4 regions of the Pseudomonas sp. MYb118 genome follow, and region 3 is predicted to be linked to each of the others. Evidence: predicted binding sites of a transcription regulator. Region 3 holds the regulator's gene; each other region holds the start of a gene.
What was found. The regulator sigma-54, encoded in region 3, starts transcription at its own class of promoters, with help from an activator protein. The targets are predictions, from matches to a motif close to ANTGGCATNNANNTTGCTNT.

Region 1: the regulator sigma-54 is predicted to act here: its motif matches at 3,927-3,946, upstream of ABVN20_RS16490 (circularly permuted type 2 ATP-grasp protein).
Region 2: the regulator sigma-54 is predicted to act here: its motif matches at 3,070-3,089, upstream of flgB (flagellar basal body rod protein FlgB).
Region 4: the regulator sigma-54 is predicted to act here: its motif matches at 4,759-4,778, upstream of glnK (P-II family nitrogen regulator).

What each region holds. Positions count from the first base shown of each region.
Region 1 is NZ_JBFRXN010000002.1:2,319,762-2,327,704, forward strand. Features, by position in the region: gene dnaB (replicative DNA helicase) at 1-1,132, shown strand, start outside; gene ABVN20_RS16485 (YgiQ family radical SAM protein) at 1,333-3,651, shown strand; gene ABVN20_RS16490 (circularly permuted type 2 ATP-grasp protein) at 4,012-6,498, shown strand; gene ABVN20_RS16495 (transglutaminase N-terminal domain-containing protein) at 6,498-7,388, shown strand; gene ABVN20_RS16500 (TIGR00730 family Rossman fold protein) at 7,507-7,943, opposite strand, start outside.
Region 2 is NZ_JBFRXN010000002.1:174,705-182,647, reverse strand. Features, by position in the region: gene flgA (flagellar basal body P-ring formation chaperone FlgA) at 119-880, opposite strand; gene ABVN20_RS06640 (chemotaxis protein CheV) at 962-1,894, shown strand; gene cheR (protein-glutamate O-methyltransferase CheR) at 1,941-2,768, shown strand; gene flgB (flagellar basal body rod protein FlgB) at 3,131-3,538, shown strand; gene flgC (flagellar basal body rod protein FlgC) at 3,542-3,985, shown strand; gene flgD (flagellar hook assembly protein FlgD) at 4,001-4,726, shown strand; gene flgE (flagellar hook protein FlgE) at 4,759-6,072, shown strand; gene ABVN20_RS06610 (ribonucleoside-diphosphate reductase subunit alpha) at 6,504-7,943, opposite strand, start outside.
Region 3 is NZ_JBFRXN010000002.1:2,673,295-2,681,237, reverse strand. Features, by position in the region: gene ABVN20_RS18025 (ATP-binding cassette domain-containing protein) at 1-528, opposite strand, end outside; gene ABVN20_RS18020 (KpsF/GutQ family sugar-phosphate isomerase) at 804-1,778, shown strand; gene ABVN20_RS18015 (KdsC family phosphatase) at 1,778-2,302, shown strand; gene lptC (LPS export ABC transporter periplasmic protein LptC) at 2,310-2,882, shown strand; gene lptA (lipopolysaccharide transport periplasmic protein LptA) at 2,869-3,417, shown strand; gene lptB (LPS export ABC transporter ATP-binding protein) at 3,418-4,143, shown strand; gene ABVN20_RS17995 (RNA polymerase factor sigma-54) at 4,326-5,819, shown strand; gene raiA (ribosome-associated translation inhibitor RaiA) at 5,895-6,203, shown strand; gene ptsN (PTS IIA-like nitrogen regulatory protein PtsN) at 6,216-6,680, shown strand; gene rapZ (RNase adapter RapZ) at 6,683-7,540, shown strand; gene ABVN20_RS17975 (HPr family phosphocarrier protein) at 7,556-7,828, shown strand; gene ABVN20_RS17970 (ZIP family metal transporter) at 7,877-7,943, opposite strand, start outside.
Region 4 is NZ_JBFRXN010000002.1:1,527,759-1,535,701, forward strand. Features, by position in the region: gene xerC (tyrosine recombinase XerC) at 1-866, shown strand, start outside; gene ABVN20_RS12910 (HAD family hydrolase) at 863-1,570, shown strand; gene sutA (transcriptional regulator SutA) at 1,774-2,097, opposite strand; gene ABVN20_RS12920 (secondary thiamine-phosphate synthase enzyme YjbQ) at 2,199-2,624, opposite strand; gene ABVN20_RS12925 (ammonium transporter) at 2,840-4,177, opposite strand; gene glnK (P-II family nitrogen regulator) at 4,213-4,551, opposite strand; gene ABVN20_RS12935 (accessory factor UbiK family protein) at 4,971-5,231, shown strand; partial or broken gene ABVN20_RS12940 (magnesium chelatase domain-containing protein) at 5,994-6,200, shown strand; gene ABVN20_RS12945 (hypothetical protein) at 6,511-7,707, shown strand; gene ABVN20_RS12950 (helix-turn-helix domain-containing protein) at 7,760-7,943, opposite strand, start outside.

The DNA.
Region 1 (7,943 bases), 350 kb from region 3:
GACTTCACAGGTCGGCGGCCTCGGTTACCTCGGTGAGCTGGCGAAAAACACGCCATCGGTCGCCAACATCAAGGCCTATGCGAAGATCGTGCGCCAGCGCGCGACCCTGCGCCAGCTGATCGGCATCAGCAACGACATCGCCGACAGCGCCTTCAACCCCGAAGGACGTACCGCCGAAGAGATCCTCGACGAAGCCGAACGGCAGATCTTCCAGATCGCCGAGGCCCGGCCAAAGACCGGTGGGCCAGTGGGCGTCAACGATTTGCTGACCAAGGCCATCGACCGCATCGACACCCTGTTCAACACGGGTGAGGGCATCACCGGCCTGTCCACCGGCTACACCGACCTCGACGACAAGACCAGCGGCCTGCAACCGGCTGACTTGATCATCGTCGCCGGCCGTCCGTCGATGGGTAAGACCACCTTTGCCATGAACCTGGTGGAAAACGCCGTGTTGCGCAGCGACAAGGCGGTACTGGTGTACTCGCTGGAGATGCCAGGTGAATCGCTGATCATGCGTATGCTCTCCTCGCTGGGGCGGATCGACCAGACCAAGGTGCGTTCCGGCCAACTGGAAGACGACGACTGGCCGCGCCTGACCTCGGCGGTCAACCTGCTCAACGACCGCAAGCTGTTCATCGACGATACCGCCGGTATCAGCCCGTCGGAAATGCGCGCCCGGACCCGCCGCCTGGTGCGTGAGCACGGCGATGTCGGCCTGATCATGATCGACTACCTGCAACTGATGCAGATCCCGGGTTCCAGCGGTGACAACCGGACCAACGAGATTTCCGAGATCTCCCGTTCCCTGAAAGCCCTGGCCAAGGAATTCAACTGCCCGGTAGTGGCGTTGTCGCAGCTCAACCGTTCCCTGGAGCAACGGCCGAACAAACGTCCGGTGAACTCCGACTTGCGGGAATCCGGAGCGATCGAGCAGGACGCCGACGTGATCATGTTCGTGTACCGCGACGAGGTGTATCACCCGGAAACCGAGCACAAGGGCATTGCCGAGATCATCATCGGCAAGCAGCGGAACGGCCCGATCGGGTTTATCCGGCTGGCGTTCATCGGTAAGTACACGCGGTTCGAGAACCTGGCGCCGGGTAGCTATAACTTCGATGATGATGAATAAGATCATCGTCGCCTGACCTGGCCTCATCGCGAGCAAGCTCGCTCCCACATTGGTTCGGTGTGTACCGTTCAATTGTGGGAGCGAGCCCTGCTCGCGATTGGGGCCCATGATATTTCCGACCACAGCCGTCGGAATTGGTCAAAATTTGTGCTATATTCCGCGCCCGCGAAATTCCATGCAAGCCAACACCGGTCATCGTCATGCAAACAGCCAAGCCGTTATTTGACTATCCCAAGTACTGGGCCGAATGCTTCGGTCCAGCGCCATTCCTGCCCATGAGCAGGGAGGAGATGGATCAGCTCGGCTGGGATTCCTGCGACATCATCATCGTCACCGGTGATGCCTACGTCGACCATCCGTCGTTCGGCATGGCGATTATCGGCCGCCTGCTGGAAGCCCAGGGCTTCCGTGTCGGGATCATTTCCCAGCCGAACTGGCAGTCCAAAGACGACTTCATGAAGCTGGGCGAGCCGAACCTGTTTTTCGGCGTCGCGGCCGGCAACATGGACTCGATGATCAACCGCTACACCGCCGACAAGAAAATCCGCTCCGACGACGCCTACACCCCCGGTGGCCTGGCGGGCAAACGGCCGGATCGCGCGAGCCTGGTGTACAGCCAGCGCTGCAAGGAAGCCTACAACCACGTGCCGATCGTGCTCGGTGGCATCGAGGCCTCCCTGCGCCGCATCGCCCACTATGACTACTGGCAGGACCGGGTGCGCAACTCGATCCTGATCGACGCCTGCGCTGACATCCTGCTCTACGGCAACGCCGAGCGTGCGATTGTCGAAGTCGCCCAGCGCCTGTCCTACGGCCACAAGATCGAAGACATCACCGACGTGCGCGGCACCGCGTTCATTCGTCGCGATACGCCGAAAGACTGGTACGAAATCGACTCCACGCGCATCGACCGTCCGGGCAAGATCGACAAGATCATCAACCCGTACGTGAACACCCAGGACACCCAGGCCTGCGCCATCGAGCAGGAGAAGGGGTCGACTGTTTCAAGTGCAGAAGATCCGCAGGAAGCCAAGGTCGTGCAGATCCTGGCAAGCCCCAAGATGACCCGCGACAAGACCGTGATCCGCCTGCCCTCCGTGGAAAAGGTGCGTAACGATGCGGTGCTGTATGCCCACGCCAACCGCGTGCTGCACCTGGAAACCAACCCGGGCAACGCCCGTGCGCTGGTACAGAAGCATGGCGAAGTCGATGTCTGGTTCAACCCACCGCCGATTCCGATGACCACCGAAGAGATGGACTACGTGTTCGGCATGCCCTATGCGCGCATTCCGCACCCGGCGTACGGCAAGGACAAGATCCCGGCCTACGACATGATCCGTTTCTCGGTGAACATCATGCGTGGCTGCTTCGGTGGCTGCACCTTCTGCTCGATCACCGAGCACGAAGGCCGGATCATCCAGAACCGTTCCGAAGAGTCGATCATTCGTGAAATCGAAGAGATCCGCGACAAGGTCCCAGGCTTCACCGGCGTCATTTCCGACCTCGGCGGCCCGACCGCGAACATGTACCGCATCGCCTGCAAGAGCCCGGAGATCGAATCCGCGTGCCGCAAGCCGTCGTGCGTGTTCCCCGGCATCTGCCCGAACCTGAACACCGATCACTCGTCGTTGATCCAGCTGTACCGCAGCGCCCGTGCGTTGCCGGGCGTGAAGAAGATCCTGATCGCTTCCGGCCTGCGTTACGACCTGGCGGTCGAGTCGCCGGAGTACGTCAAGGAGCTGGTGACCCACCACGTCGGTGGTTACCTGAAGATCGCCCCGGAACACACCGAGGAAGGTCCGCTCAACCAGATGATGAAACCGGGCATCGGCACCTATGACCGGTTCAAGCGCATGTTCGAGAAGTTCTCCAAGGAAGCGGGCAAGGAGCAGTACCTGATTCCGTACTTCATCGCGGCGCACCCTGGCACCACTGACGAAGACATGATGAACCTGGCCCTGTGGCTCAAGGGCAACGGCTTCCGTGCCGACCAGGTGCAGGCGTTCTACCCGTCGCCGATGGCCAGCGCCACCGCGATGTACCACTCGGGCAAGAACCCGCTGCGCAAGGTCACCTACAAGAGCGATGGGGTGACCATCGTCAAGAGCGAGGAGCAGCGTCGCCTGCACAAGGCGTTCCTGCGCTACCACGACCCGAAAGGCTGGCCGATGCTGCGTGAAGCGCTGCTGCGCATGGGCCGTGGCGACCTTATCGGGCCGGGCAAGAACCAGTTGATCCCGCTGCACCAGCCGTCGACCGACAGCTACCAGAGCGCCCGTCGCAAGAACTCGACGCCGGCTGGCAGCCACAAGGTCGGAGGTGAGAAGACCACCAAGATCCTCACCCAGCACACCGGCCTGCCACCGCGTGCCAGTGATGGCGGCAACCCGTGGGACAAGCGTGAACAGGCCAAGGCTGCCGCATTCGCGCGCAACCAGCAGGCGGCCAAGGAGCGCAAGGAAGCGGCCAAGGGTGGCAAGGGCCAGAAGCCGACCCGCAAGCCTGTGGTGCCGCGCTGAGGCTTGTGTGAGCTGAACAGGAAACGCCAGCCTTCGGGTTGGCGTTTTTTTTGTGTGAAGGCTGCTGGCCCCATCGCGAGCAGGCTCGCTCCCACAGGGGACCGGTGTACGCCGGACAAATGTGGGAGCGACCTGCTCGCGATGGGGCCAGAGCTGCCAGCAACTTTGCACTGCCTCGCCACAAATCCGTGCAAGCAAATCCGATAGACCTCCCACCCGCCCGATTTTGGTGCTGTACTCCCTTCCTGTAATACGAGAAAGCCCCCGCGCCACCGGGTGGCATAAGTCTTGCGCACTTTTGCCCGTTGCCGTCACAAACCTGCGCTAGTCTCAGCGTTCCTGCTGTCTGCCGAGCTTTCCATGCCTGACCTGCTAGACCGCTATCCACTCACCCCGGGCTCCTACCACGAACTGCTCGATGGCAGTGGCAGCGTGCGGCCGCATTGGCGTCGGCTGTTCGACCACTTGCAGGGCAGTACGCCGGCGCAGTTGGAGCAACGCCAGGCCCTGATGGCCCGGCAGATTCAGGAAAACGGTGTGACCTATAACGTCTATGCCGACCCCAAGGGCGCGGACCGGCCGTGGGAACTGGACCTGTTGCCGCATGTGATCGCTGTCGATGAGTGGGAGCGTCTGTCAGCCGGTATTGCCCAGCGAGCGCGCCTCCTCAATGCTGTGCTGGCCGACCTGTACGGCCCGCAACGCCTGATCGCCGAAGGCCTGCTGCCGGCCGAACTGGTCTTTGGCCATAACCATTTCCTCTGGCCCTGTCAGGGCATCACGCCACCTGAGGGGACGTTTCTGCACCTGTACGCGGTGGATCTGGCGCGCACGCCCGATGGGCGCTGGTGGGTGACGGCGGACCGCACCCAGGCGCCGTCCGGTGCTGGTTATGCCCTGGAGAACCGCACCATCGTGTCGCGGGCCTTTCCCGAGTTGTACCGCGATATGAAAGTGCAGCATCTGGCCGGTTTCTTCCGCACGCTTCAGGAAACCCTGGCCCGCCAGGCACCGAGCAGCGACGAGGCGCCGTTGGTGGTGGTGCTGACGCCGGGGCGGTTCAACGAAAGCTATTTCGAACACCTGTACCTGGCGCGACAGCTGGGTTATCCACTGGTGGAAGGCAGCGACCTTACCGTGCGCGACGCCACGGTTTACCTGAAAACCCTCAGCGGCCTGCGCCGTGTTCACGCGATCATGCGCCGGCTCGATGACGACTTCTGCGACCCGCTGGAACTGCGCACCGATTCGGCCCTTGGCGTATCGGGTCTGCTCGAAGCTGTGCGGCAGGGGCGGGTGCTGGTGGCCAACGCCCTGGGCAGTGGGGTGCTGGAGTCGCCGGGGCTGCTCGGCTTCCTGCCGAAGATCAATCAGTTCCTGTTTGGCGAAGAGCTGATCCTGCCCTCCATTGCCACCTGGTGGTGTGGCGAAGCGCCGGTGTTGGCCCAGGCACTGGAAAAACTCCCGCAGTTGTTGATCCGCCCGGCATTCCCTTCGCAAAGCTTCGCGCCGGTGCTGGGGCGAGATTTGAGCGATGCGCAACGCCAGGCGCTGGCCGAGCGCATCCAGGCTCGCCCCTATGCCTACGTCGCGCAGGAACTGGCGCAGCTGTCCCAGGCGCCGATCTGGCAGGCCGAGGACGGTCAGTTGCAGCCCCGTGCCATCGGCATGCGCGTCTACGCGGTGGCCAGTGCCGACGGTTATCGCGTGCTGCCCGGCGCCTTGACCCGCGTGGCTGCCGAGGCGGACGCCGAAGTGGTGTCGATGCAGCGTGGCGGTGCGAGCAAGGACACCTGGGTGCTGGGCGAGCGGCCACCCAGCGGTGAGCAATGGAAAGCCCAGCGCAATGTTGGCGTGCATGACCTGGTGCGCCGCGATCCGTATTTGCCCTCGCGGGTCGTGGAAAACCTGTTCTGGTTCGGTCGTTACTGCGAGCGCTGCGATGACAGCGCGCGGTTGCTGCGCATCATCCTGGCGCGCTACGTCGATGGCGATGACCCGCAGGCCCTGCAAGCGGCGGTCGAGCTGGGCGAGCGGCTGATGCTGTTGCCGGAGGAGGGCACCTTGCCCGAGCGTCTGCTGGCGGCACTGCTGGGCGATGACTGGCCGTTCAGCCTGCGCTCCAACCTGCAGCGCTTGCAATGGGCGGCCTCGCAGGTGCGCGGCAAGCTGTCCCGGGAAAACTGGCAGGCGCTGGTGGAGTTGCAGCGCGAAGCGCTGGAGCTGGAAAGCGCCAGGCCTGACTTTGGCGAATTGCTGGATTGCCTCAACCGCCTGGTGATGTCGCTGGCGGCGTTATCCGGTTTCGCCCTCGACGACATGACCCGCGACGAAGGCTGGCGCTTCCTGATGATCGGGCGGCGGATCGAGCGCCTGCAATTTCTCTGTGCCAGCCTGGCGGCGTTTCTGCGCGGCCGATCAGCCTTCGATCAGGCGGGCCTCGAATGGCTGCTGGAGCTGGGCAACAGCAGCATCACTTACCGTTCGCGTTATCTGGCGGTGGCGCAATTGATCCCGGTACTCGACCTGTTGCTGCTCGACGAGCAGAACCCGCACGCGGTGCTGTTCCAGTTGAAACTGGTGACCCGCACCGTCAAACGCCTGAACGACGATTTTGCGGCGCCGCGTGAATCCGGCCTGCCGCTGTTGGTGGAGCGTCTGGCGCGTTTCGACCTGGGCTGCCTGGAGAACTCGCTGTTCGGTGACACCAGCGTTCGCGCCGCCATCGACGGTCTGGCTGATCTGTTGCAGGAGATCGCCGATATCAGCGCGCTGGTGTCGGATCGCCTGGCGTTGCGCCATTTCGCCCACGTCGATGATGTCAGTCAGCGCACGGTGTCCGTCTGATGAGCGCCCGTTACCAGATCTTCCACGACACCCATTATCACTACGCCAGCCCCGTGTCCCTGGCCCGGCAACTGGCGCACCTGTGGCCGCGCGACTGTGCGTGGCAACGCTGCACCGAGCGGCAGTTGCAGATCAGCCCCGAGCCGACGTCGCGCCGGGATGAGCTGGATGTGTTCGGCAATCCGCTCACGCGACTGGCCTTCGAACGGCCCCACGACGAATTGCAGGTCAATGCCCGGCTCAGCGTCGAGGTCCTGCCCCGGCCTGCGCCGGATTTCGGCCAATCCCCGGCCTGGGAAGGCTCCCGCAGCGCGTTGACCTACAGTGGGCAGGCGCTTGGCCCGCAAGTGCTTGACGCGTATAGCTATCGCTTCGAGTCACCCTATGTGCACCTCAAGCGCAGCTTCGTCGAGTTCTCGCACAGCTGTTTCCCCGCCGGCAGACCGCTGTTGCTCGGGGTTCAGGCGTTGATGGAGAAAATTTTCGGCGAGTTCACCTTCGACGCCGAAGCCACCCAGGTGGCGACGCCGCTGATGGAGGTGCTGGCGCGTCGGCGCGGGGTGTGCCAGGACTTCGCTCACCTGATGCTCGCCTGCCTGCGTTCCCGTGGGTTGGCGGCGCGTTATGTCAGCGGCTATCTGTTGACCCAGCCACCGCCGGGGCAGCCACGCCTGATCGGTGCCGATGCTTCCCACGCCTGGATAAGCGTGTATTGCCCGGTAATGGGCTGGGTGGATTTCGATCCGACCAACAATGTGCAGCCGGCGCTGGAACACATCACCCTGGCCTGGGGCCGGGATTTTTCCGACGTGTCACCGTTGCGCGGGGTGATCCTGGGCGGCGGCAACCACGACCCGGAGGTGCGGGTTACCGTTATGCCGCAGGATTGAATGCGCTGTCCCCTGTAGGAGCGAGCTTGCTCGCGATGGCGGTGTATCAGTTGAATACGTTGTCGTCTGGCATATCGCAATCGCGAGCAAGCTCGCTCCTACAGGGAGGGGGCGGGTATCAACCTGGCGTCTGCTCTGTCCACTTCGGCGCAATTGTCGGCTGCCACGCATCCAGGGCGTCGATCAGCGTTTGCGGCGACTCGCTCACTTGCAGCATGTCGCGGTGTGCGCCGCGGACGAAGCCTTCACCGACGATGTGATCGAGAAAACCGGTCAGCTTGCTGTAGAAGCCGTTCACTTCCAATAAGCCCAGGGGTTTGCCGTGGTAACCCAGTTGGCCCCATGTCCACACTTCGAACAGCTCTTCCAGGGTGCCCAGGCCGCCCGGCAGGGCGATGAAGGCGTCGCTCAGTTCTGCCATGCGCGCCTTGCGTGCGTGCATGCCGTCGACCACTTCCAGGCGGGTCAGGCCGCTGTGGCCGATTTCCTTGTCCTTGAGGCTCTGCGGGATGATGCCGATCACTTCACCGCCTGCCGCCAGGGCCGCATCGGCGA
Region 2 (7,943 bases), 2.5 Mb from region 3:
CCCTGTGAAAACTTTAGACTCATTTTATCAATGAGCCTGCAAGCGCCAGCACGTCTGCTGCATGCGCCACAGTTTAGGGAACCGCCTCGGCCTGCGCCACTTCTTCACGAATAGAGTTTTACATGGACACTTCCACCTGGCCCGGCGCGATCACTTGCGCCTTGATGACCCTTTTGGAATTGAGGTTTTTCACCCGTATCTGTTCGCTCATCCCGCCGTTGGACAGGGCTTCGCCCGGCATTCGCACGCTCAGCGTGCCGCTGCGGGCGGTGATGACCACCTGATCGCCCTTGCGAATGACTTCGGTCTGTTCAAGGTTGACCAGGGTCACCACCTGATCGGCGACCATTGGTCGGGTAAGTCGTTGTCCGATCGCCTGGTCCAGGGTGGTCAGGTAGCCCTGGGTGATCAGGCTGATATCACGCTCGCGCAGCAGGACGTCGGCGGGTTCGACAATGTCGGCGCGGCGCAGGGGCCGGCTGGTGGTCACGACATCGCGAAACAGGCGCACTTGAGCGGGCACGAAGACCGTCCACGGGGAGCTGCCTTCGCAGCGGACCTTGACCGTGACGCGGCCCAGCGGCTTGGCCGGGCTCTCAAGGCTGGCTGTCAATTCCTTGTCGCACATGGGCATGCGCAGGCGTGGATCGAGCTGCTTGACTTCGATTTCGTAGCGACCTTCCGTTTGACTGGTGGCCAGGTAGTCCTCTACGGTGAATTCAAGAAAGCCCTGGGTGACGCCGATAAGCATGTCAGGCAAGGTAACTGCGTCAGCAAGGGCAGGGCTGCCAGCGTTGAACAGGCAGACGGCCGACACCGCGCAGAGCGTTCTGCGGAAGGCGGATGTCAGGCGTCGGAAAAATGTCGGTTCTGTGTTCATAAAAGTTAAAAAGCAAGCGCCGTGCCGTTTAGTGATGAATGTGCGTCGCAACACAACTAGCGTTGGTGTGGGAGTCTGGGCATGGCTGGTGTAATGGATTCGGTAAACCAGCGCACGCAACTGGTAGGGCAGAATCGCCTGGAGCTGTTGTTGTTCCGTCTTGACGGCCAGCAGCTCTACGGGATCAACGTATTCAAGGTTCGCGAGGTGCTGCAATGCCCCGCGCTGACCGTGATGCCCAAGTCCAGTCCTGTCGTGTGCGGTGTGGCAAATATTCGCGGGGCGACCATTCCGATCCTGGATCTGGCGATGGCGACCGGTGCCGGTGCGTTGAAAGATCAAAGCAGTCCGTTCGTGATCATCACGGAGTACAACACCAAGACCCAGGGTTTCCTGGTGCGCTCGGTGGAACGCATCGTCAACATGAACTGGGAAGAGATCCATCCGCCACCCAAGGGGACGGGGCGCGATCACTACCTGACCGCTGTGACCCGGGTCGACAATCAGTTAGTCGAAATCATCGACGTCGAGAAGGTGCTGGCAGAAGTGGCGCCGACACCGGAAGCGATTTCGGTCGGTGTGGTCGATGAACAGACCCAGCACAAGGCCTTGTCGTTGCGAGTCCTGACGGTCGATGATTCGTCGGTGGCGCGCAAACAGGTCACACGTTGCCTGCAGACGGTCGGTGTGGAAGTGGTGGCGTTGAACGACGGGCGGCAAGCGCTGGACTACCTGCGCAAGCTGGTCGACGAGGGCAAGAAGCCGGAAGAAGAGTTCCTGATGATGATTTCCGACATCGAGATGCCGGAAATGGACGGGTACACCCTCACGGCCGAAATCCGCAACGACCCGCGCATGCAAAAGCTTCATATCATCCTGCATACTTCGTTGTCGGGTGTATTCAATCAGGCGATGGTCAAGAAGGTCGGTGCCGATGACTTCCTGGCCAAATTCCGTCCTGATGACCTGGCATCCCGGGTGGTTGACCGGATCAAAGCAGCAGACATCAGCTAGGGGCCTCCTGCCCCTGGCGGTTAACACGATTTAAGAGGCGGCATCATTGTCTACGGGTAATTTGGATTTCGAACAGTTCCGGGTCTTCCTGGAAAAAGCCTGTGGCATTTTGCTGGGTGAAAACAAGCAGTACCTGGTCTCGAGCCGTCTCAACAAACTGATGGAGCAGCAAGGCATCAAATCCCTGGGTGAGCTGGTCCAGCGCATCCAGACCCAGCCGCGCAGCGGGTTGCGCGAGATGGTGGTCGATGCCATGACGACCAACGAAACCCTGTGGTTTCGTGACACCTATCCGTTTGAAGTGTTGAAGAGCAAGGTGCTGCCCGAGGCCATCAAGGCCGCTCCCGGCCAACGGCTGCGGATCTGGTCGGCGGCCTGTTCGTCGGGGCAGGAACCGTATTCGCTGTCGATGGCCATCGACGAGTTCGAGCGGACCAATATCGGTCAGTTGAAAGCCGGTGTGCAGATCGTTGCCACCGACCTGTCCGGCTCCATGCTGATCAACTGCAAGACCGGCGAATACGACAGCCTGGCCATCGGCCGCGGTTTGTCGCCGGAGCGCCTGCAACGCTACTTCGACCCCAAGGGACCGGGGCGCTGGGCCGTCAAGGCACCGATCAAGAGCCGCGTGGAGTTCCGCGCCTTCAACCTGCTGGACAGCTACGCGAGCCTCGGCAAATTCGACATCGTGTTCTGCCGCAACGTGCTGATCTACTTCTCCGCCGAGGTGAAGAAAGACATCCTGTTGCGCATCCACAGCACGCTCAAGCCGGGCGGCTATCTGTTCCTCGGCGCTTCCGAAGCGCTGAACGGTCTGCCGGATCATTACCAGATGGTCCAGTGCAGCCCGGGGATCATTTACCAGGCGAAGTGATTGCTTGTGACAAAAAACGGGGGTCCGAGAGGGCTCCCGTTTTTTTATGCCCGTAATTTACACCATCACCGCATCCCCCTGTAGGAGCGAGCTTGCTCGCGATGCGGTGTGTCAGACGACGCATGTATTGACTGACACGCCGCCATCGCGAGCAAGCTCGCTCCTACAGGGGGGGCGGTGGCGGATTCGAAATCGGCACAAAGCGGCAGAAAAGCGGCAGACGGCGGAAACCCGTTGCCGCTTTTCTGGCATTGCCGCCCGGTTGCCGCTGGCAAGGCCCCGCAATCCGGGGCTTTGCCGAGTTGGCACGCGGCTTGCTAAATCCATCGTACGAAAAATCAGGTCACCCGAAGGTTTCCGACATGAGCATCAGCTTCGATAAAGCGCTCGGTATCCACGAACAGGCTCTGGGCTTCCGCGCCCAGCGTGCCGAAGTTCTGGCCAACAACATCGCCAACGCCGACACCCCGAACTACAAGGCCCGGGATCTGGACTTCTCGAAAGTGCTCGCCGAGCAGAGCGAGAAGACCAAGAACGGCACGTTCGCCTTGAACATGACCAACAGCCGTCATATCGAAGCGCAAGGTCTGGGCAACGGCGACGAGTCGCTGATGTACCGCACGCCGATGCAGCCGTCGATCGACCAGAACACCGTGGACGCTCAACTGGAACAGTCGAACTACGCGGAAAACTCGGTCAACTTCCAGGCCAGTTTCACTCTGCTCAACAGCAAATTCAAAGGGCTGGTATCGGCCCTGCGTGGAGAATAAGTCATGTCGCTAGCCAGCGTTTTCAACATTGCCGGTAGCGGCATGAGCGCCCAGACCACCCGTCTGAACACCGTGGCCTCGAACATCGCCAACGCCGAAACCGTCTCGTCGAGCATCGACCAGACCTACCGCGCACGTCACCCGGTGTTTGCCACCATGTTCCAGGGCGGCCAGAGCGGCGGCAGCGATTCGCTGTTCCAGAACCAGGACGCGGCAGGCCAGGGCGTGCAGGTACTGGGCGTGGTCGAAGACCAGAGCAACCTGGAAGCGCGCTACCAACCGAATCATCCGGCGGCCGACGCCAAGGGCTACGTCTACTACCCGAACGTCAACGTGGTGGAAGAAATGGCCGACATGATTTCTGCGAGCCGTTCGTTCCAGACCAACGCGGAAATGATGAATACCGCCAAAGCCATGATGCAGAAAGTCCTGACCCTCGGTCAGTGATAAGGGGCGACTCAGATGAGTGTTAGCGATTCCACCGGCGGCCTCAGCATGAATGACATCCTGGCCAACTCTTCGGTCAGGACCAACACCACCAACAACGATGGCCTGGCAGGTGCGGCGGGTGCCGCGACCGGCAAAAAGGCCCTGGGCAAGGACGCGTTCCTGCAGTTGCTGGTAACGCAGTTGAAGAACCAGAACCCGCTGGAGCCTCAGGACAACGGCGAGTTCGTTGCCCAGTTGGCGCAGTTCAGCAGCCTGGAAGGCATCACCACGCTCAACGACACCGTAGCCGGCCTGGCGGCCAACTACAGCTCGTCGCAGGCGTTGCAGGCTTCGTCGCTGGTGGGCCGTTCGGTCATCGCGCCGGGCAGCAAGGCCGTGGTCGATACCTCCAAGAGCTTTACCGGCACCATCGCCGTTCCGGCGTCGGTCGACCCGGTCAAGGTCAAGATCACAGATGCCGACGGCAAAGTCGTCCGCACCCTCGACCTGGGCAGCCAGAAGGCCGGCGAAGCCAGCTTCATCTGGGACGGCAAGAACGATGCGGGCGAAGTGGCCGCAGCGGGCACGTACACCTTCGATGCCACCGCGACTTACGACGGCAAGGCAACATCGTTGGTGACCTACCTGCCTGCCACCGTCAACAGCGTGACCATCAGCCAGACCGGCGGTGAGTTGATGCTCAATCTGGCCGGGTTGGGCAGCATCGCCCTGTCCAAAGTGCAAACCATTGGTATGTAAGAGCCGACTAACCCGGCACAAAGGAGTGGAAAATGTCTTTTAACATCGGCCTTAGCGGTCTCTATGCAGCCAACAAGCAACTGGACGTGACCGGCAACAACATCGCCAACGTGGCGACCGTCGGTTTCAAATCGTCCCGTGCGGAATTCGAAGACGTGTACTCGGCGACTCGTCTGGGCAGCGGCAGCAAAACCATCGGTAACGGTGTGCGCCTGGCCAACGTTTCGCAGCAGTTCACCCAGGGCGACATCAACAACACCGGCAACGTGCTGGACATGGGTATCAACGGTTCCGGCTTCTTCGTGCTGAACGAAAACGGTTCGATGTCGTACACCCGTGCCGGTACCTTCAAGGTCGACAAGGACGGTTACGTCACCAACTCCGACGGCACCGCGCGCCTGCAAGGCTATGGTGTGGACGCCAATGGCAAGATCATCAACGGCATCCTGACCGACCTGCGTATCGACACCTCGAACCTGGCGCCGAAGACCACGACCACCATTTCGTCGACGATCAACCTGAACTCCACGGCCACCGCGATCAACCAGACGACCTTCCCGTTCGATCCGGCCAAGCAGGAATCCTTCACCAAGCAGTTCACCACCCCGGTCTATGACGCCCAGGGCAACCAGCACTCCATGGACCAGTACATGGTCAAGACGGGCGATAACACCTGGAATGTGTACACGCTGATCGACGGGCGCAACCCGAATGGCACCGATCCTACCGATCCGGCGACACCTCCGGTGGCTTCGACCATGGCGTTCGACACGTCTGGCAAGCTGGTGTCGGTGACCACCCCTGGTACTCCGCCAGTGGTCAGCCCTGACCTGAAAATCACCGGCTGGGTGCCGGGCAAGGTGACCAATGGCACTTGGAGCCCGAACGGCGCAGCCGCCGATCCGGCCGGCATCACCGTGTCCATGTCCAACACCACTCAGTTCAACGCCGATACTGCCCGTTCGATTCCGGTCCAGAACGGTTACGCCACTGGCCAGATCACCAACCTGACCATCGACGGCAGCGGTGTGTTGCTGGCCAACTTCAGCAACAACCAGACCAAGGCCATTGGCCAGATCTCCCTGGCCAGCTTCACCAACGAGCAAGGCTTGCAGCCAGTGGGCGGCACCAGCTGGAAAGAGACCTACGCGTCGGGTATCCCGGGTTACGATGCTCCGCAAACCGGCACCCTGGGCTCGATCAACTCCAACTCGCTGGAAGAGTCCAACGTCAACCTGACCAGCGAACTGGTCGACCTGATCAAGGCGCAGAGCAACTACCAGGCGAACGCCAAGACCATCTCGACCCAGAGCACCATCATGCAGACCATCATCCAGATGACCTGATGCTGCCTGGCGCTGCATAAAAAACCCCTCGCAAGAGGGGTTTTTTTATGACCGGCGTTTTGTCTTGCCTGACCGCGAACCTGTAGGAGCGAGCTTGCTCGCGATGGTGGATCAGGCACCGCGGGGCATCAGGCAGCCCACGTCATCGTTAACGACCATCGCGAGCAAGCCCCCTCCCACAGGGTTTGGCGCACACCGCAAAATCTTGGCATACCGCAACCCCTGTAGGAGCGAGCTTGCTCGCGATGGTGGGTCAGACACCGCGGGGCATCAGGCCGCCTGCGTTATCGTTAACGACCATCGCGAGCAGGCTCGCTCCCACAGAGGCGGTGGTGAATCTGCAGGGACGGGCAAAAGAAAACCCCCGACAATCCAGAGGATTGGTCGGGGGTTGTCGGGGCCGGCGCCGGGAGGGCGCCGGCCTGCTCAGCTTATTGGCAAGCTTCGCAATCCGGCTCGTCGATGGCGCAAGCCTTCGGCACTGGAGCAGGACCGGCTGGCGCGGCCAGGACCGAGTCGTCACCGTGGTTGCCGCCGCTGGAAACAGCGTTCAGCTTGCCGGTGTTGATGGTCGACTTCTCGGTGCTGGTCGCGGCCAGGGCACGGAGGTAGTAGGTGGTTTTCAGGCCACGGTACCAGGCCATGCGGTAGGTCACGTCCAGTTTCTTGCCCGAAGCGCCGGCGATGTACAGGTTCAGCGACTGAGCCTGGTCGATCCACTTCTGACGACGGCTGGCGGCGTCGACGATCCACTTGGTGTCCACTTCGAACGCGGTCGCGTACAGGGCCTTGAGCTCTGCCGGAATGCGCTCGATCTGCTGCACCGAACCGTCGTAGTACTTCAGGTCGTTGATCATGACCGAGTCCCACAGGCCGCGGGCCTTGAGGTCGCGAACCAGGTACGGGTTGATCACGGTGAATTCGCCCGACAGGTTCGATTTCACATACAGGTTCTGGTAGGTCGGTTCGATCGACTGCGAAACGCCAGTGATGTTGGCGATGGTCGCGGTCGGTGCGATGGCCATGATGTTCGAGTTACGGATGCCTTTCTGTACACGGGCGCGAACCGGTGCCCAGTCCAGGGTTTCCTTGAGGTCGACATCAATGTACTTCTGGCCACGGGCCTCGATCAGGATCTGTTGCGAATCCAGCGGCAGGATGCCTTTGGACCACAGCGAGCCCTGGAACGTCTCGTAGGCGCCACGCTCGTCCGCCAGGTCGCAGGAAGCCTGGATCGCGTAGTAGCTGACCGCTTCCATGGAAGTGTCGGCGAACTGCACGGCCGCATCGGAACCGTAAGGAATGTGCTGCAGGTACAGCGCATCCTGGAAGCCCATGATGCCCAGGCCAACCGGACGGTGCTTGAAGTTGGAGTTCTTCGCTTGCGGCACCGAGTAGTAGTTGATGTCTATCACGTTATCGAGCATGCGCACGGCGGTGTTCACGGTGCGTTGCAGCTTGGCGGTGTCGAGCTTGCCGTCCACGATGTGGTTCGGCAGGTTGATCGAGCCCAGGTTGCAAACGGCGATCTCGTCCTTGTTGGTGTTCAAGGTGATCTCGGTGCACAGGTTCGAGCTGTGGACCACGCCCACGTGCTGCTGCGGGCTGCGCAGGTTGCATGGGTCCTTGAAGGTCAGCCATGGGTGGCCGGTTTCGAACAGCATGGACAGCATCTTGCGCCACAGGTCTTTGGCCTGGATGGTCTTGAACAGCTTGACCTTGCCTGGGTACTCGGTCAGGGCTTCGTAGTACTCGTAGCGCTCTTCGAAGGCCTTGCCGGTCAGGTCGTGCAGGTCCGGTACTTCGGATGGCGAGAACAGGGTCCACTTGCCGTCATCGAAGACACGCTTCATGAACAGGTCAGGGATCCA
Region 3 (7,943 bases):
GTCCTGGCCAACGAACGGTTCGTCATACATGAGGATCTGCGGGTCCAGGGCAATCGCCCGGGCCAGTGCGACACGACGCTTCATGCCGCCGGACAGTTCCTCGGGCATCAGGTCGATGGCGCCGCGCAGGCCGACTGCCTGCAATTTGAGCAGCACGATGTCGCGGATCATTTCTTCCGGCAGCTCAGTATGAACCCGTAGCGGAAAGGCGACGTTCTCGAACACATCGAGGTCGGTGAACAGCGCGCCACTCTGGAACAGCACACCCATGTGCTTGCGTGCATCGAACAGATCGCTGCGCGACAACTTCGGCAGGTTCTGACCGTTGACCCAGACTTCGCCCTTGGTCGGCCGCAACTGGGCCCCCATCAAACGCAACAGTGTGGTCTTGCCACACCCGGAAGGCCCCATGATGCCGGTGACCTTGCCGCGCGGAATGCGGATATCGACGTTATTGAAAATGCTGCGCGCACCGCGCTTGAAGGTCAGTCCCTTCAGCTCGACCGCGTAGGCGTTATCGGCACTCATCTAAACTCCTTGCGATGCAGCCTTTCACTCGGACGCCTGTGTTGCTGACCACAGCACAAACCTACCGGGCGGGCCGAACTGGCGGCGAACTATATCACTGCAAAGGTCGGCCCCCCAAGCGCCAAGCCGGCCATGTTCAACCACCGGGTAGAAAAATTGACGTCAAATGTAGGCAATCGGTTACAAGGAATGACAAAGCGTGACGAACTTGCGTGAGGGTTTCGCTCATTGTCGCTATAATCGCCGCCTTTTCATCAGGCTAAACGATTTCTGACATGAGCCAATCCAGCGACCTGATTCAATCGGCACAACGCACCATCCGCCTCGAAATGGAAGCCGTACAAGGCTTGCTGCCCCACATCGACGCGGATTTCGTACGCGCTTGCGAGATGATTCTGGCCAGCAAAGGCCGCGTGGTTGTGGTCGGCATGGGTAAATCGGGGCACATCGGCAACAAGATTGCCGCCACACTCGCCAGCACCGGCACCACTGCGTTTTTCGTGCACCCGGCTGAAGCCAGCCACGGTGACATGGGCATGATCACCCGTGACGACATCATTCTGGCCCTGTCGAACTCCGGTTCCACCAATGAAATCGTCACCCTGCTGCCCCTGATCAAGCGCCTGGGCATTCAACTGATCAGCGTCACCGGCAACCCCGACTCGCCGCTGGCCAAGGCTGCCGAAGTCAATCTCAACGTGCATGTCGAGCACGAAGCCTGCCCGCTGAACCTGGCGCCGACGTCCTCGACCACCGCCGCGCTGGTCATGGGCGACGCCCTGGCCGTTGCCCTGCTCGAGGCCCGTGGCTTCACCGCCGAAGACTTCGCGTTCTCCCATCCGGGTGGCGCACTGGGCCGGCGCCTGCTGCTGAAAGTGGAAAACGTCATGCACGCCGGCGACGAGTTGCCCAAGGTCCAGCGCGGCACGCTGCTCAAGGATGCGTTGATGGAAATGACCCGCAAGGGTCTGGGCATGACCGTCATCCTGGAAGCCGACGGCAAGCTGGCCGGGATCTTCACCGACGGTGACCTGCGCCGCTCCCTGGACAAGTCGATCGACGTTCACCACACGACCATCGACGCCGTGATGACGGCGCACGGCAAGACCGCCCGCGCCGAGATGCTCGCCGCCGAGGCCCTGAAAATCATGGAAGACAACAAAATCAGCGCCCTGGTCGTGGTTGACGGTGACGATCGTCCGGTCGGCGCCCTGAACATGCACGACTTGCTGCGTGCGGGAGTAATGTAATGAGTGCGGACCTGCTGCAACGCGGCAAACAGATCAAACTGGCCGTCTTCGATGTCGATGGCGTGCTGACCGACGGCCGCCTGTACTTCCTTGAGGATGGCAGTGAATTCAAGGCATTCAGTACCCTCGACGGCCAGGGCATCAAGATGCTGATGGCCGCCGGCGTGCAGACAGCCATCATCAGTGGCCGCAAGACCCCGGTGGTCGAACGTCGGGCGAAAAACCTCGGCATTCCCCATGTTTTCCAGGGGCGCGAAGATAAACTGGTGGTGCTCGACGGACTGCTCGCCGAGCTCAAGCTGAGTTACGAAAACGTTGCCTACCTGGGCGACGACCTGCCTGACCTGCCGGTGATCCGCCGTGTCGGCCTGGGCATCGCGGTTGCCAATGCCGCCAGCTTTGTCCGTGAACACGCGCACGGCGTGACCCAGGCCCGTGGTGGCGAAGGTGCCGCTCGCGAATTCTGCGAACTGATCCTGCGCGCCCAGGACCGCCTCGACGCGGCCAACGCCGCGTACCTGTGAGCCAACTATGCTGAGCAAGAAAATTCGCAATACGCTGATATTCGGTTGCATCGCTGCGATCTTCGCTGCGGTCGGCTACTGGAACATCAGCCCGGAACGCTTTCTCGACAAGCCGGTGGCCAAGGTCGAAGACAGTCCCATCGACTGGTACGCGACCAACACGCACACCCTGCAATACCTTGAAGACGGGCGCGTGCAGTACGAGATGACGTCCGACAAGGCCGAGCACGTCAAGGCCACCGATATCACGCTGGTCACCAAGCCCGACCTGAACATGTACCGTGGCACCGATTACCCCTGGCACGTGACCAGTGACCGTGGCGAAGTGAACCCCGGCGGCACCGAGGTCGAGCTGATCGACAACGTACGCGTCAAGCGCACCGACGAAAAGAACCGCGACACCCTGATCACCTCCACTCGCATGACGGTGTTCCCGCAGGAGCAATATGCGCAGACCCAGCAACCCGTTAGAATCGACGGCGCTGGTGGCGTATCGACTGGCGTAGGAATGAAAGCCTATTTGAAGGACAGCAGGATTCACCTGCTATCGAACGTAAGAGGACAGTATGAGGCTCGTTAAAACCCTCCCTATTTTGCTCGGTCTGAGCGCAGCACTGGGAAGCGTGAGCGCCTGGTCTCTGCCGAACGATCAGCAGCAGCCTATCCGTATCCAGGCCGACGATGCCCAACTGGACGACAAGAATGGCGTTGCCACCTACACCGGCGACGTGATCATCACCCAGGGCTCGATGAAGGTGACCGGCAACAAGGTGACCATGACCCGTGCTCCGAACGGCGACATCGACGTGGTGACCTCGGTGGGCAACCTCGCCTACTTCGAACAACTGCAGACGGCGGGCGACACCAAGCCGGTGCAGGGCTACGGCGTCACCATCCAGTACCACGCCCAGCAGGACCGCGTCGTCCTGATCGACCGCGCCAAAGTGATCGACAAGGACGGCAACGTGACCCAGGGCGAGAAAATCGTCTATGACACCAACAAGAAGCTTGCTACCGCCGGCCGCGCCACAGGCGCCAACGTGACCGAATCGCGTCCGCGTATCGACATGGTGATCCAGCCGAAAAAGAAAACCGATGAGCAAAAGGCCCCGTAAATGGCAACTCTGAAAGCTCAGCATCTGGCCAAGAGCTACAAGAGCCGCCAGGTCGTGCGCGACGTCAGCCTGTCCATCGACAGCGGTCAGATCGTCGGCCTGCTCGGCCCCAACGGCGCCGGCAAGACCACCTGCTTCTACATGATCGTCGGCCTGGTGCAGGCCGATCAGGGCCGCGTGCTGATCGACGACCTGGACGTCAGCCACCAGCCGATGCACGGTCGCGCCAAGGCCGGTATCGGCTACCTGCCGCAGGAAGCCTCGATTTTCCGCAAGCTCTCGGTCGCCGACAACATCATGGCGATCCTCGAGACCCGCAAGGAACTCGACAAGGCCGGTCGTCGCAAGGAACTGGAAAGCCTGCTGCAGGAATTCCACATCAGCCACATCCGCGACAACCTCGGCATGAGCCTGTCCGGTGGTGAACGCCGCCGCGTGGAAATCGCCCGCGCCCTGGCCACCAGCCCGAAATTCATCCTCCTCGACGAACCTTTCGCCGGCGTGGACCCGATTTCCGTCGGCGACATCAAGCAGATCATCCATCACCTCAAGGCCAAGGGCATTGGCGTGCTGATCACTGACCACAACGTCCGTGAGACCCTGGACATCTGCGAAACCGCCTATATCGTCAACGATGGCCAACTGATCGCCGAGGGCGACTCTGCCACCATCCTGGCCAACGATCTGGTCAAGGAAGTGTATCTGGGCCACGAGTTCCGCCTGTAAGCGTCGAGGTATCCGACAGGTCGGTCGAGCGCTGGTAACGATGAAAAATCAAGACTTTTTTATTGTTACAGCGCTCTAGGCAAACGCTGCTGTTTCGGGCATATAATTTGCTTATGTTTGGCGCTCCGGCGCCCTGTAGTGGATGGCGCATGTGCGCCGGAAAAAGGTGTTAAGCCCCTGCCATGAAACCATCGCTAGTCTTGAGAATGGGCCAGCAGCTGACGATGACACCGCAGCTGCAACAGGCCATCCGCCTGCTCCAATTGTCGACCCTGGACCTGCAACAGGAAATCCAGGAGGCCCTGGAGTCCAATCCGATGCTCGAACGCCAGGAGGAAGGCGACGACTTCGACAACTCCGACCCGATGGCCGACAACGTCGAACAAAAGCCGAACAGCGAGATTCAGGAACCCTCCTACCAGGAAAGCACACCGACGGTCGACAACCTCGAGGAAGGCGACTGGAACGAGCGCATTCCCAACGAACTGCCCGTCGACACCGCCTGGGAAGACGTTTACCAGACCAGCGCCAGCAGCCTGCCGAGCAACGATGACGACGAGTGGGACTTCACCACCCGCACATCGGCCGGCGAAAGCCTGCAAAGCCACCTGCTGTGGCAACTCAACCTGGCGCCGATGTCCGACACCGATCGCCTGATCGCCGTGACCCTGATCGACTGCATCAACAATCAGGGCTACCTGGACGAAACCCTCGAAGAAATCCTCGAAGCCTTCGATCCGGAACTGGATATCGAACTGGACGAAATCGAAGCCGTCCTGCACCGCATCCAGCAATTCGAACCGGCTGGCATCGCCGCCCGCAACCTTGGCGAATGCCTGCTGCTGCAATTGCGCCAGCTGCCCGCCAAGACGCCCTGGCTGGCCGAGGCCAAGCGCCTGGTCACCGACTACATCGACCTGCTCGGCAGCCGCGACTACAGCCAACTGATGCGCCGCATGAAGCTCAAGGAAGATGAACTGCGCCAGGTCATCGAGCTGGTCCAGAGCCTCAACCCGCGTCCGGGCTCGCAGATCGAGTCCACCGAAGCCGAGTACGTCGTGCCCGACGTGATCGTGCGCAAGGACAACGAGCGCTGGCTGGTGGAGCTCAACCAGGAGTCCGTGCCACGGCTGCGGGTCAACGCCCAGTACGCCGGTTTTGTCCGCCGCGCCGATACCAGCGCCGACAACACCTTCATGCGCAATCAGTTGCAGGAAGCCCGCTGGTTCATCAAGAGCCTGCAGAGCCGCAACGAAACCCTGATGAAAGTTGCCACCCAGATCGTCGAGCATCAGCGCGGTTTTCTGGAGTACGGCGACGAAGCGATGAAACCGCTGGTCCTGCACGACATCGCCGAGGCGGTGGGCATGCACGAATCGACGATTTCCCGGGTGACCACCCAGAAGTTCATGCACACCCCACGGGGCATTTATGAACTGAAATACTTTTTCTCCAGCCACGTCAGCACCTCCGAAGGCGGCGAATGCTCGTCCACGGCGATCCGCGCGATCATCAAAAAACTGGTTGCCGCGGAAAATCAGAAAAAGCCGTTGAGTGACAGCAAGATCGCTGGTTTACTGGAGGCACAAGGCATTCAGGTGGCTCGCCGCACCGTCGCCAAGTACCGCGAATCCCTCGGGATCGCGCCTTCGAGCGAACGCAAGCGGTTGATGTAGAGCCACGCCACAGCGTTCCAGTGGCAGGTAATCAGTGCCTGCCGCTTTATGCACTGGCAACGAAGGAGAAGCTGTATGCAAGTCAACATCAGTGGACACCAACTGGAAGTGACCGAACCTCTTCGCACCTACATCGGCGAAAAACTCGATCGGCTGGAGCGACACTTCGACAAGATCACCAATGTCCAGGTCACGATGACCGTCGAAAAGCTCAAACAGAAAATCGAAGCCACCCTGCATATTCCTGGCGGTGAAGTGGTCGCCAACGCGGAACATACCGACATGTACGCGGCCATCGACGCACTGACCGACAAGCTGGATAAACAACTCAAAAAGCATAAGGAAAAGACCCAGAGCCTCCTCCAGGGCGCAACCGGTCGTTAACACTCCCTACCCATGATCCGACTTGAAAGCATCCTGACCCCCGGCCGTTCCCTGGTGAACGTGCCGGGTGGCAGCAAAAAGAAAGCCCTCGAACAAATTGCCAACCTGATCGCCCGGGAAGTCCCCGATCTGGAGATGCAAGATGTCTTCGAGGCGCTGATCGCCCGTGAAAAACTCGGCTCGACCGGTTTTGGCAACGGTATCGCCATCCCGCACTGCCGACTCAAGGGTTGCACCTCGCCCATCAGTGCCCTGATGCACCTGGATGCTCCCATCGACTTCGACGCCATCGACGGCGCTCCGGTGGACCTGCTGTTCGTCCTGCTGGTCCCGGAAGCCGCTACCGATGCGCACCTTGAATTGCTCCGTCAGATCGCCAGCATGCTCGATCGCAAGGAAGTCCGTGATCGCCTGCGCAGCGCCGCGAGCAATGAAGCCTTGTATCAGGTTGTCCTGGACGAGCAAAACGGGCACTAATCATGCGCTTGATCATCGTCAGTGGTCGCTCCGGCTCAGGTAAAAGTACCGCGCTCGACGTGCTCGAGGACAACGGTTACTACTGCATCGACAACCTGCCCGCCGGGTTGCTGCCGGAACTGGCCGAACGCGCGCTGATCCATACCGAACTGTCGCAACCGCTGGTGGCCGTGTCCATCGACGCGCGCAACCTGCCAAGCCACCTGACCCGTTTTCCCGAACTGCTCGAGGAAGTCCGCAGCCGGCACATCCAGTGCGATGTCCTGTACCTGGATGCCGACGAAGAGACCTTGCTCAAGCGTTTTTCGGAAACCCGTCGCCGCCACCCGCTGAGCAGCGCCAATCGCTCGCTGGCCGAGGCGATCAACGACGAGACCAATCTGCTGGGGCCGATCGCCGACCTCGCCGACCTCAAGGTCAACACCACCAGTCTGAACCTGTACCAGTTGCGCGACACCATCAAGCTGCGCCTGCTGAACCAGCCGGAGCCCGGTACGGCGTTCCTGGTGGAGTCGTTCGGGTTCAAGCGTGGCATGCCGGTGGACGCCGACCTGGTGTTCGACGTGCGGTGCCTGCCCAACCCTTACTGGAAGCCGGAGCTACGCGAGCAATCCGGCCTCGATCAACCCGTTGCCGAATACCTGGCCGCCCAGCCGGATGTCGAGGAGATGTTCCAGGACATTTCCTCCTACCTGCTCAAATGGCTGCCCCGCTTCGCCGCCAGCAACCGCGCCTATGTCACCATTGCCATTGGCTGCACGGGCGGGCACCACCGCTCCGTCTACCTGACCGAGCGCCTGGGTCAGGTCCTGCAAAAATCCCTGAAGAATGTCCAGGTCCGCCACCGCGACCTCACCTAAAGGATTCACATCGCGATGCCTGCTCTGGAAATCGAAATCATCAACAAGCTGGGCCTGCATGCCCGTGCTTCCGCCAAATTCGTCGGCGTGGCCGGTCAGTTTCCTTGCCAGATCAGGGCCGGGCGCACCCCGGCGTCCATGGTCGACGGCAAAAGCATCATGGCCATGATGATGCTCGCCGCCGGCAAGGGCACCAAAATCCATCTGAGCACTGAAGGCGAACAGGAACAGGAAGCGCTCGATGCGCTGGTGGCGTTGATCAACAACTATTTTGACGAAGGCGAATAAGTCAGCAGCCTGCGGCAGCGGGCTTGCCCCACTGCCGCCCCTCCCCGGCTAAGCCAACGCGGTATCCATCACCATCATCAGACAGAACCCGATCAGCAGCCCGAGGCTGGCCAGC
Region 4 (7,943 bases), 1.1 Mb from region 3:
TGCGCAGTGAGCGGCAGGTGTCGCCCCACACCCTGTCGGCCTATCGCCGCGACCTCGACAAGGTGCTGGGCTACTGCATCAAGCAGAACATCGGCAGCTGGGCTGCGCTGGACATCCAGCGCCTGCGCAGCCTGATCGCCCGCCTGCACGCCCAGGGCCAATCGTCGCGCAGCCTGGCGCGCCTGCTCTCGGCAGTGCGCGGGCTCTACCACTACCTGAACCGCGAAGGCCTGTGCGACCACGATCCGGCCAACGGCCTGGCGCCGCCCAAGGGTGAGCGCCGCCTGCCCAAGACTCTCGACACCGACCGCGCGCTGCAACTGCTGGAAGGCGCCGTGGAGGATGATTTTCTCGCGCGCCGCGACCAGGCGATCCTGGAGCTGTTCTACTCCTCGGGGCTGCGCCTGTCGGAACTGACCGGACTCAACCTCGACCAACTGGACCTGGCGGACGGCATGGTCCAGGTGCTGGGCAAAGGCAGCAAGACCCGCCTGCTGCCCGTGGGCCAGAAGGCCCGCGAAGCGCTGGAGTTGTGGCTGCCATTACGCGCCATGGCCAACCCGGCGGACGACGCCGTGTTCATCAGCCAGCAAGGCCGACGCCTCGGACCACGGGCGGTGCAGGTGCGCATCAAGGCGGCGGGCGAGCGCGAGCTGGGGCAAAACCTGCACCCGCACATGCTGCGGCATTCCTTTGCCAGCCACTTGCTCGAATCGTCCCAGGACCTGCGCGCCGTGCAGGAGCTGCTCGGCCACTCGGACATCAAGACCACCCAGATCTACACCCACCTGGACTTCCAGCACCTGGCGACGGTCTACGACAGTGCCCATCCACGGGCCAAACGCATTAAGGGCGATGATTCATGACTATCCAGTTGATCACCTTCGACCTCGACGACACCCTGTGGGACACCGCCCCGGTCATCGTCACTGCCGAAGCCGTGTTGCGTGAGTGGCTGAGCCTGAACGCACCGAACCTGGGGGCGCTGCCGGTCGAACATTTGTGGGAGATTCGCGAACGCGTCCTGAGCGCAGAGCCGGAGCTCAAGCACCGCATCAGCGCGTTGCGTCGGCGCGTGCTGTTCCATGCGCTGCAAGAGGCGGGTTACCCGCACGGCGAGGCGTCCGACCTGGCGGACCAGAGCTTTGAAGTATTCCTGCACGCACGGCATCAGCTGGACATCTTCCCGGACGTGCAGCCGACCCTGGAAATCCTCGCCAATCACTACGCCCTGGGCGTGGTCACCAATGGCAACGCCGACGTGCGCAGGCTGGGGCTGGCGGACTACTTCAAGTTCGCCCTGTGCGCCGAAGACATCGGCGTCGCCAAGCCGGATGCGCGCCTGTTCCATGAAGCCCTGCACCGCGGCGAGGCCACGGCCGAGACGGCGGTGCACATCGGCGACCATCCCGGAGACGACATCGCCGGGGCGCAACAGGCGGGGCTGCGGGCGATCTGGTTCAACCCGGCCGGCAAGGTCTGGGAGGCTGAGCGCCTGCCGGATGCCGAGATCCGCAGCCTGACCGAGCTGCCGGCGTTGTTGGCGGTTTGGAACAAGACCCACGCCTGACACACCTGTGGCCCCTGTGCCCCCTGTGGGAGCGAGCCTGCTCGCGATGACGGCGCATCAGTCGATGAAGATATTGACTGACCCGCCGCCATCGCGAGCAGGCTCGCTCCCACAAAGGGAAGTCTCCAGCCAATTGGGTTTTTGTCCGCCCATGAAAAAGCCCGCAGCGACGGCGGGCTTTTTCAGCAAGCAAGGGCAGGCGATCAGATAGGCCGGCTGCCGTACTTATTGTCGGGCTTCTTGGGCGGATCGGCGACCACATTGGCCTCCACTTCCTGCACCTTGCCACCGCGCGCCAGGAACTCTTCCATGGCCTTGGCCAGGGCATCGCGCTCCTTGTTCTTGGCTTCCACGCTCGGCAGCTCATCGACCGACACCGCAGCCTTGGCCTTGCCTTTGGCAGTAGGGGCCGGCGCATCGCCGCCGTCGTCTTCAGCGACGTCGTCCGCCGCTGCTTCCAGACCTTCTTCGGTTTCGTCTTCGTCGCCTACTTCGAGGTCGTCGTTTTCCAGATCATCGTCGCTCATGTTCTACCTCATGACTTGCGAAAAGCAGGTTAGTTATAGTCCAGCTTAGCCGCCTGTCGACGGCTGCTGGAAAAATTCAGTAACCGCTGGTGACCAGCGGTTTATGCCCCTTCACCGTACAAGGTGGCGAGGACTTTACGAGCACCGCCATGATCACGGTGCTCGCCCAGATAAACGCCTTGCCAGGTCCCCAGCGCCAGCCTGCCTGCCGAAACCGGCAAAGAGAGCTGACAGCCAAGTACGCTGGCCTTGAAGTGCGCCGGGAGGTCGTCCAGGCCTTCGTCGTTATGCTCATAGCCGTCTGTGCCTTGTGGGATCAGACGATTGAAAAATCGTTCGAAGTCGCGACGTACCGCCGGATCGGCGTTCTCGTTGATGGTCAACGACGCCGAGGTATGCTGCAGCCACAAATGCAACAGACCGACCCGACATGCCTTGAGTTCAGGCAGGCCGGCGAGTAACTCGTCCGTTACCAGATGAAAGCCCCGGGGCCTGGCCCGCAGGGTAATCAGAGTCTGTTGCCACATACAGTTCTCCGCACGTTCGGGGCGCATTCTAGCGCGCTCTGGAAAAAAACAAAGGCCCTGATACGCCTTCGATCACGTAAGTGATTGACCGCAAAAAAACACCCGCCGCAAACACCATCAAACGTGTACGAAAAAACCTTTCAGCAGTTTCTTCAATGACAAATCCCGGGCAAAAAAATGCCCGGCGAACCGGGCAGTTTTTTGTTGCGCGCGTCTTACAGGTTGTAGCCGCGCTCGTTGTGAAGGGCCAGGTCGATACCCACTGCCTCTTCTTCTTCGGTGACACGCAAGCCCATGACCGCGTCCAGCACCTTGAGGATGACGTAGGTGACAATCGCGGTGTAGATAACGGTGAAGCCGACGCCTTTGCACTGGATCCACACTTGTGCGGCGATGTCGGTGACGGTGCCGAAGCCACCCAGCGACGGAGCAGCGAACACACCGGTGAGGATCGCGCCGAGGATACCGCCGATGCCGTGCACGCCGAAGGCGTCCAGGGAGTCGTCATAACCGAGTTTGCGTTTCAGGGTGGTGGCGCAGAAGAAGCACACCACACCTGCCGCCAGGCCGATCACCAGGGCGCCCATCGGGCCCACGGTGCCAGCGGCCGGGGTGATCGCCACCAGGCCGGCAACCACACCCGAGGCGATACCCAGTGCACTTGGTTTGCCGTGGGTGATCCACTCGGCGAACATCCAGCCCAGTGCAGCGGCGGCGGTAGCGACCTGGGTCACCAGCATCGCCATGCCGGCGGTGCCGTTGGCCGCTGCGGCGGAACCGGCGTTGAAACCGAACCAGCCGATCCACAGCATCGCCGCGCCCATCAGCGTGTAACCCAGGTTATGCGGGGCCATCGGAGTGGTCGGGAAGCCTTTGCGCTTGCCGAGCACGATGCACGCCACCAGGCCTGCGATACCGGCGTTGATGTGCACTACGGTGCCACCCGCGAAATCGAGCACGCCCCAGTCCCACATCAGGCCGCCGTTGCCGGACCAGACCATGTGCGCAATCGGTGCATAGACCAGGGTGAACCAGATACCCATGAACACCAGCATCGCGGAGAACTTCATGCGCTCGGCGAAGGCACCGACGATCAGCGCCGGGGTGATGATGGCGAAGGTCATCTGGAAGGTGATGAACACCGCTTCAGGGAACAGCGCCGCCGGGCCGGTGATGCTGTCTGGCGTTACGCCGACGAGGAAGGCCTTGCCCAGACCGCCGACGAAGGAATTGAAGTTGACGACGCCTTGCTCCATGCCGGTGGTGTCGAACGCCAGGCTGTAGCCAAAAATGACCCACAGGACGCTGATCAGGCCGGTGATGGCGAAGCACTGCATCATGACGGAAAGAATGTTTTTCGAACGAACCATGCCACCGTAGAACAGCGCGAGGCCGGGAATGGTCATGAACAGCACAAGGGCTGTGGCGGTCAGCATCCAGGCGGTGTCGCCGGAATTGAGGACTGGGGCTGCCACTTCGTCTGCCGCCATGGCCAGGCTTGGCATTACGATGGACAACAGGGCTCCTAGCCCTGCGAATTTACGCAGAGTCATATTGTTTTCTCCTGGGGCGTTGGGTTTGGGGCGGCTTAGATTGCGTCGGTATCGGTTTCGCCGGTACGGATGCGAATCGCCTGTTCCAGATTCACCACGAAGATCTTGCCGTCACCAATCTTGCCGGTGTTGGCCGCCTTGGTTATCGCCTCGATAACCCGGTCGAGATCCTTGTCGTCGATGGCGACATCAATCTTCACCTTTGGCAGGAAATCGACCACATACTCCGCGCCGCGATACAGCTCGGTGTGACCCTTCTGCCGACCGAAGCCTTTGACTTCAGTGACGGTAATGCCCTGCACGCCGATTTCGGACAACGACTCGCGCACGTCGTCCAACTTGAACGGCTTGATGATGGCAGTGACTAGCTTCATGAAAACTCTCTCCCGAATTGGTGGACTTGCCCCAGGAAAACAAACCCGTCTCAAGTCTAAGCGCAGTGCCTGGCTTTGTAACGCATCGTCGGCCTTAACCTGCCCGCCCGACGCCAGCTAACCGCTCCGCGCGAAACACTTCCCCCGTTCCGCTTGGCGCACTGCATTCGTCACAGCGACTGCATCAGTGCATGGGTTACTACCGACTAAGCAGAAAGCTTGCCATCTCGGCAAAAACTCCAGAATTCAAGCGCTTGCCCGCGCCAGCAGGGCCTTGCGCCGAAATGGCCCGGCCGTTACGCACAACAACGGTGCGACGCCGTCCATCCGGATGCGCGAAAAGCGTGCAGGGCCAGTGCCCGGAAAAGGCCCGACACGCTGCGTGATACACTGCCGGCCTCGACTTCAGGACATCCACCATGCTCGCGCCCAAAGACTTCCTCGACGCCCTGACCGGCACCGCCTCCCGCCTCTTCAGCGGCGACACCCCGCTGCCGAAAAGTGAAATCGAAAGCCAGTTCAAGATGCTGCTGCAAAGCGCCTTCAGCAAACTGGACCTGGTGAGCCGCGAAGAATTCGACAGCCAGATGGTCGTCCTCGCCCGCACCCGCGCCCGCCTGGAAAGCCTGGAAGCCAAAGTCGCCGAACTGGAAGCCAAGCTGAACCCACCCAGCGAATAACGCCCTCCCCCTGTAGGAGCGGGCTCGCCCGCGATGAAGGTCGAAACGACCTTCAGCCCCATCTGTAGGACGTCCCACCCACCCGATCTTTGCCCCCGCAAACATCCAGGCAACGTCCTACACAAATCTCGTCCCCCGTCTGATTGCCCCCAGACAGTCCGATTTATAAGCTCTCCCAATGCTGAATGTTTCAGCACTGGGTTTGGCGACCTGGAAGCTCAAGGTGCACCACGATCGTCCGAAGACGGGTTTTCTCCCGGGTTTCGAATCATGGCGGTTGTGCGTGGGGGACCTTCGGGTCTGCCGGATTCCTTGTGCTCCGGTTCGCCAGCCTGCGTACAACTGCCACCCAATACCTCCGAATGTCGCCCAAACATGATCGCTTCTGCTATCCAGAACAAATCAGGTCTTAATGAAACTCAAAAGGCGATGGAAGCAGCTTCGACAGATTGTTGAGCTGCACAATGAAGCCGTCCGACTCGGAGGCGGCCTCTCAGCCAACCAACGACGGTTTCTTGATGTCGCTTGTGCTTACGGCAAAGAACTTGAACCTGCGGGCCTGATGGCAGGCAAGAGAGCCTGAGCCTTCTTCCAAAAAAATCGCCTGATGGGCGTTTTTTTTCGTCCACGAATCACTCCAATATCGACCCGCAACATCCTGCGAACATTCCCCCTCACCACCACCCTGGAAAACCCCCACCCCACGGCTACCCTTGAAAACACCCGCAGGAAGCGGCCTTTCGTTTAGCTCAAGGAACGACCATGTCCCTCTCCATCGTCCACAGCCGCGCCCAGATCGGCGTGGATGCGCCTGCCGTGACCGTCGAAGTTCACCTGGCCAATGGTTTGCCGTCGCTGACCATGGTCGGCCTGCCGGAAGCGGCGGTGAAGGAGAGCAAGGACCGGGTGCGCAGCGCGATCATCAATTCGGGGCTGCAGTTTCCGGCGCGGCGGATCACTTTGAACGTCTAAAGGTCATCAATGAGGGGTATGGACACGGTTTTGAGCCCGCACTCAGGGGCCGTAGCATCTTAGGTATGGACGTCAATGGCTGCGGCGACGTCCACGCTGATTTCTGTAATATTGAGATAGCCAATCTCACTAGCTCGCTGCGTAGGCAGGCGCGTCAACACATCCTTCAGGTAGGCATAACCGGGCACGCCTGCTCCAAGTGGCTACTTCGATCTTGATGTACCAGTGAGCTGCTATCTCTCGGGCGACCTCCAGCGTAGGCTTCAGTTTATGCAGGACGCAATCAGGCAACCGCCAAGGAGTTCACATGTACCTCACGATCATGAAGCCACAAGCGCTTCAGCAAATCGCGGTGTTAGCCCGTGGATTGTGGATCGTTGAAGGCCCTGAAGGCTCCGTGCTGGTAATCAAGGCAGGGAAAGAGCTGATCCTGGCCGCTCAGCAACGGCGTGAATTGAAGCTTTACCTCGCGCCATACAAGGCAGACGAAACGACGGGACTTACGCTTCTCACTGCCTGCTTTGATGACCCACAAAGCCCGCTATTGATCAAAACCCCACTCATTCCTGGTGACCCTCTCACCGAGGCACTGCAGAGCTTCCCTGACGAGTTCAGTGTGTGCTTTTTCGACGAGCACAACCGTGAGCTGTTCAGTTGTAAGGCCCAGGCGAAGCTTGGTCAGCTCCGCAAGGAGCTCGGTACACTCAGCCCCATTGGAGCAGATCACTGGCCCAAGATGTATGAGCAGGCGGACAGATGGTTCAGCCTTACGACCTATGAGGACGACGCTCGTGCCACAACGGTGTTCCTAGAGGAGGATCTGTTCCCTTCGGACTATTTGATCACCGACCTTACCCGCCAGGACTTTCGAGGCTCCAAAGGCTTCTCCAATACACAGTTGGAGCGCACTGAGCCGGGTACGTTTCAGGAACTGGATATCATCTATCTGCTCCAGCGGGCATATACCTCCGAGCGGATCATCCATGGCCCCTTGAAGGTCTCCGATGGCGAGGAGCTGGCTGACGTAGTGGTAATGGGCGATGAAGTGACTTTACTGCTGCAGGCGAAGGACAGTCCCAATACCCCAGCGACGTTGAACACTACGCTTGAGAGAAAGCGAAAGAAGGCTACAGGTCAGTTGAAGAACGGCCTTCAGCAACTACGCGGTGCTGTCTCAACGATCAGGCGAGAAGGCAATCCAGCCTTGGCGCTTGTGGACGGCACGCCCTTGGACATTGATCTTGCTGCACGACCCCTGGTGGGAGTTGTCGTGGTCAGAGAGTTTTTTATCGACAACTACGATGAATACAGCACCATGATTTTGAAGTTCATGGATGAGGTTGGTGTCCGCGTCCTAGCCTTCGATTACAACGAGTTCGAGGTCATGACCCGCCACTGCCCTTCGGAAGATGCACTGCTGTCAGCGTTCTTCCAGATTTCCAAATGCGCTGAGGAAAGGCGGATCTATCCCAGGCTGCGCTTCACGGATCTGCCGCCGCGCTAAATCGAATCGGACAAGTGGAGAGCTTCTCTGCTCGTACCCCACAACTCCCTTTCTAGCCAGGCAGTTCTTTGAGCCAGTAACGCCTGACAGTCGCTTCAGGCAAACCCAGCGCTCGACTCACCTCCGCCTTCGACATGCCACTGGCCTTGAGCTCTAGCACGGCTCGGATTCGATCTGGGCTGCTGGGTTTGCCTCGCGTGCGCTTTACCAGCCCTTCACCAGCGTCCCAGTGCCTC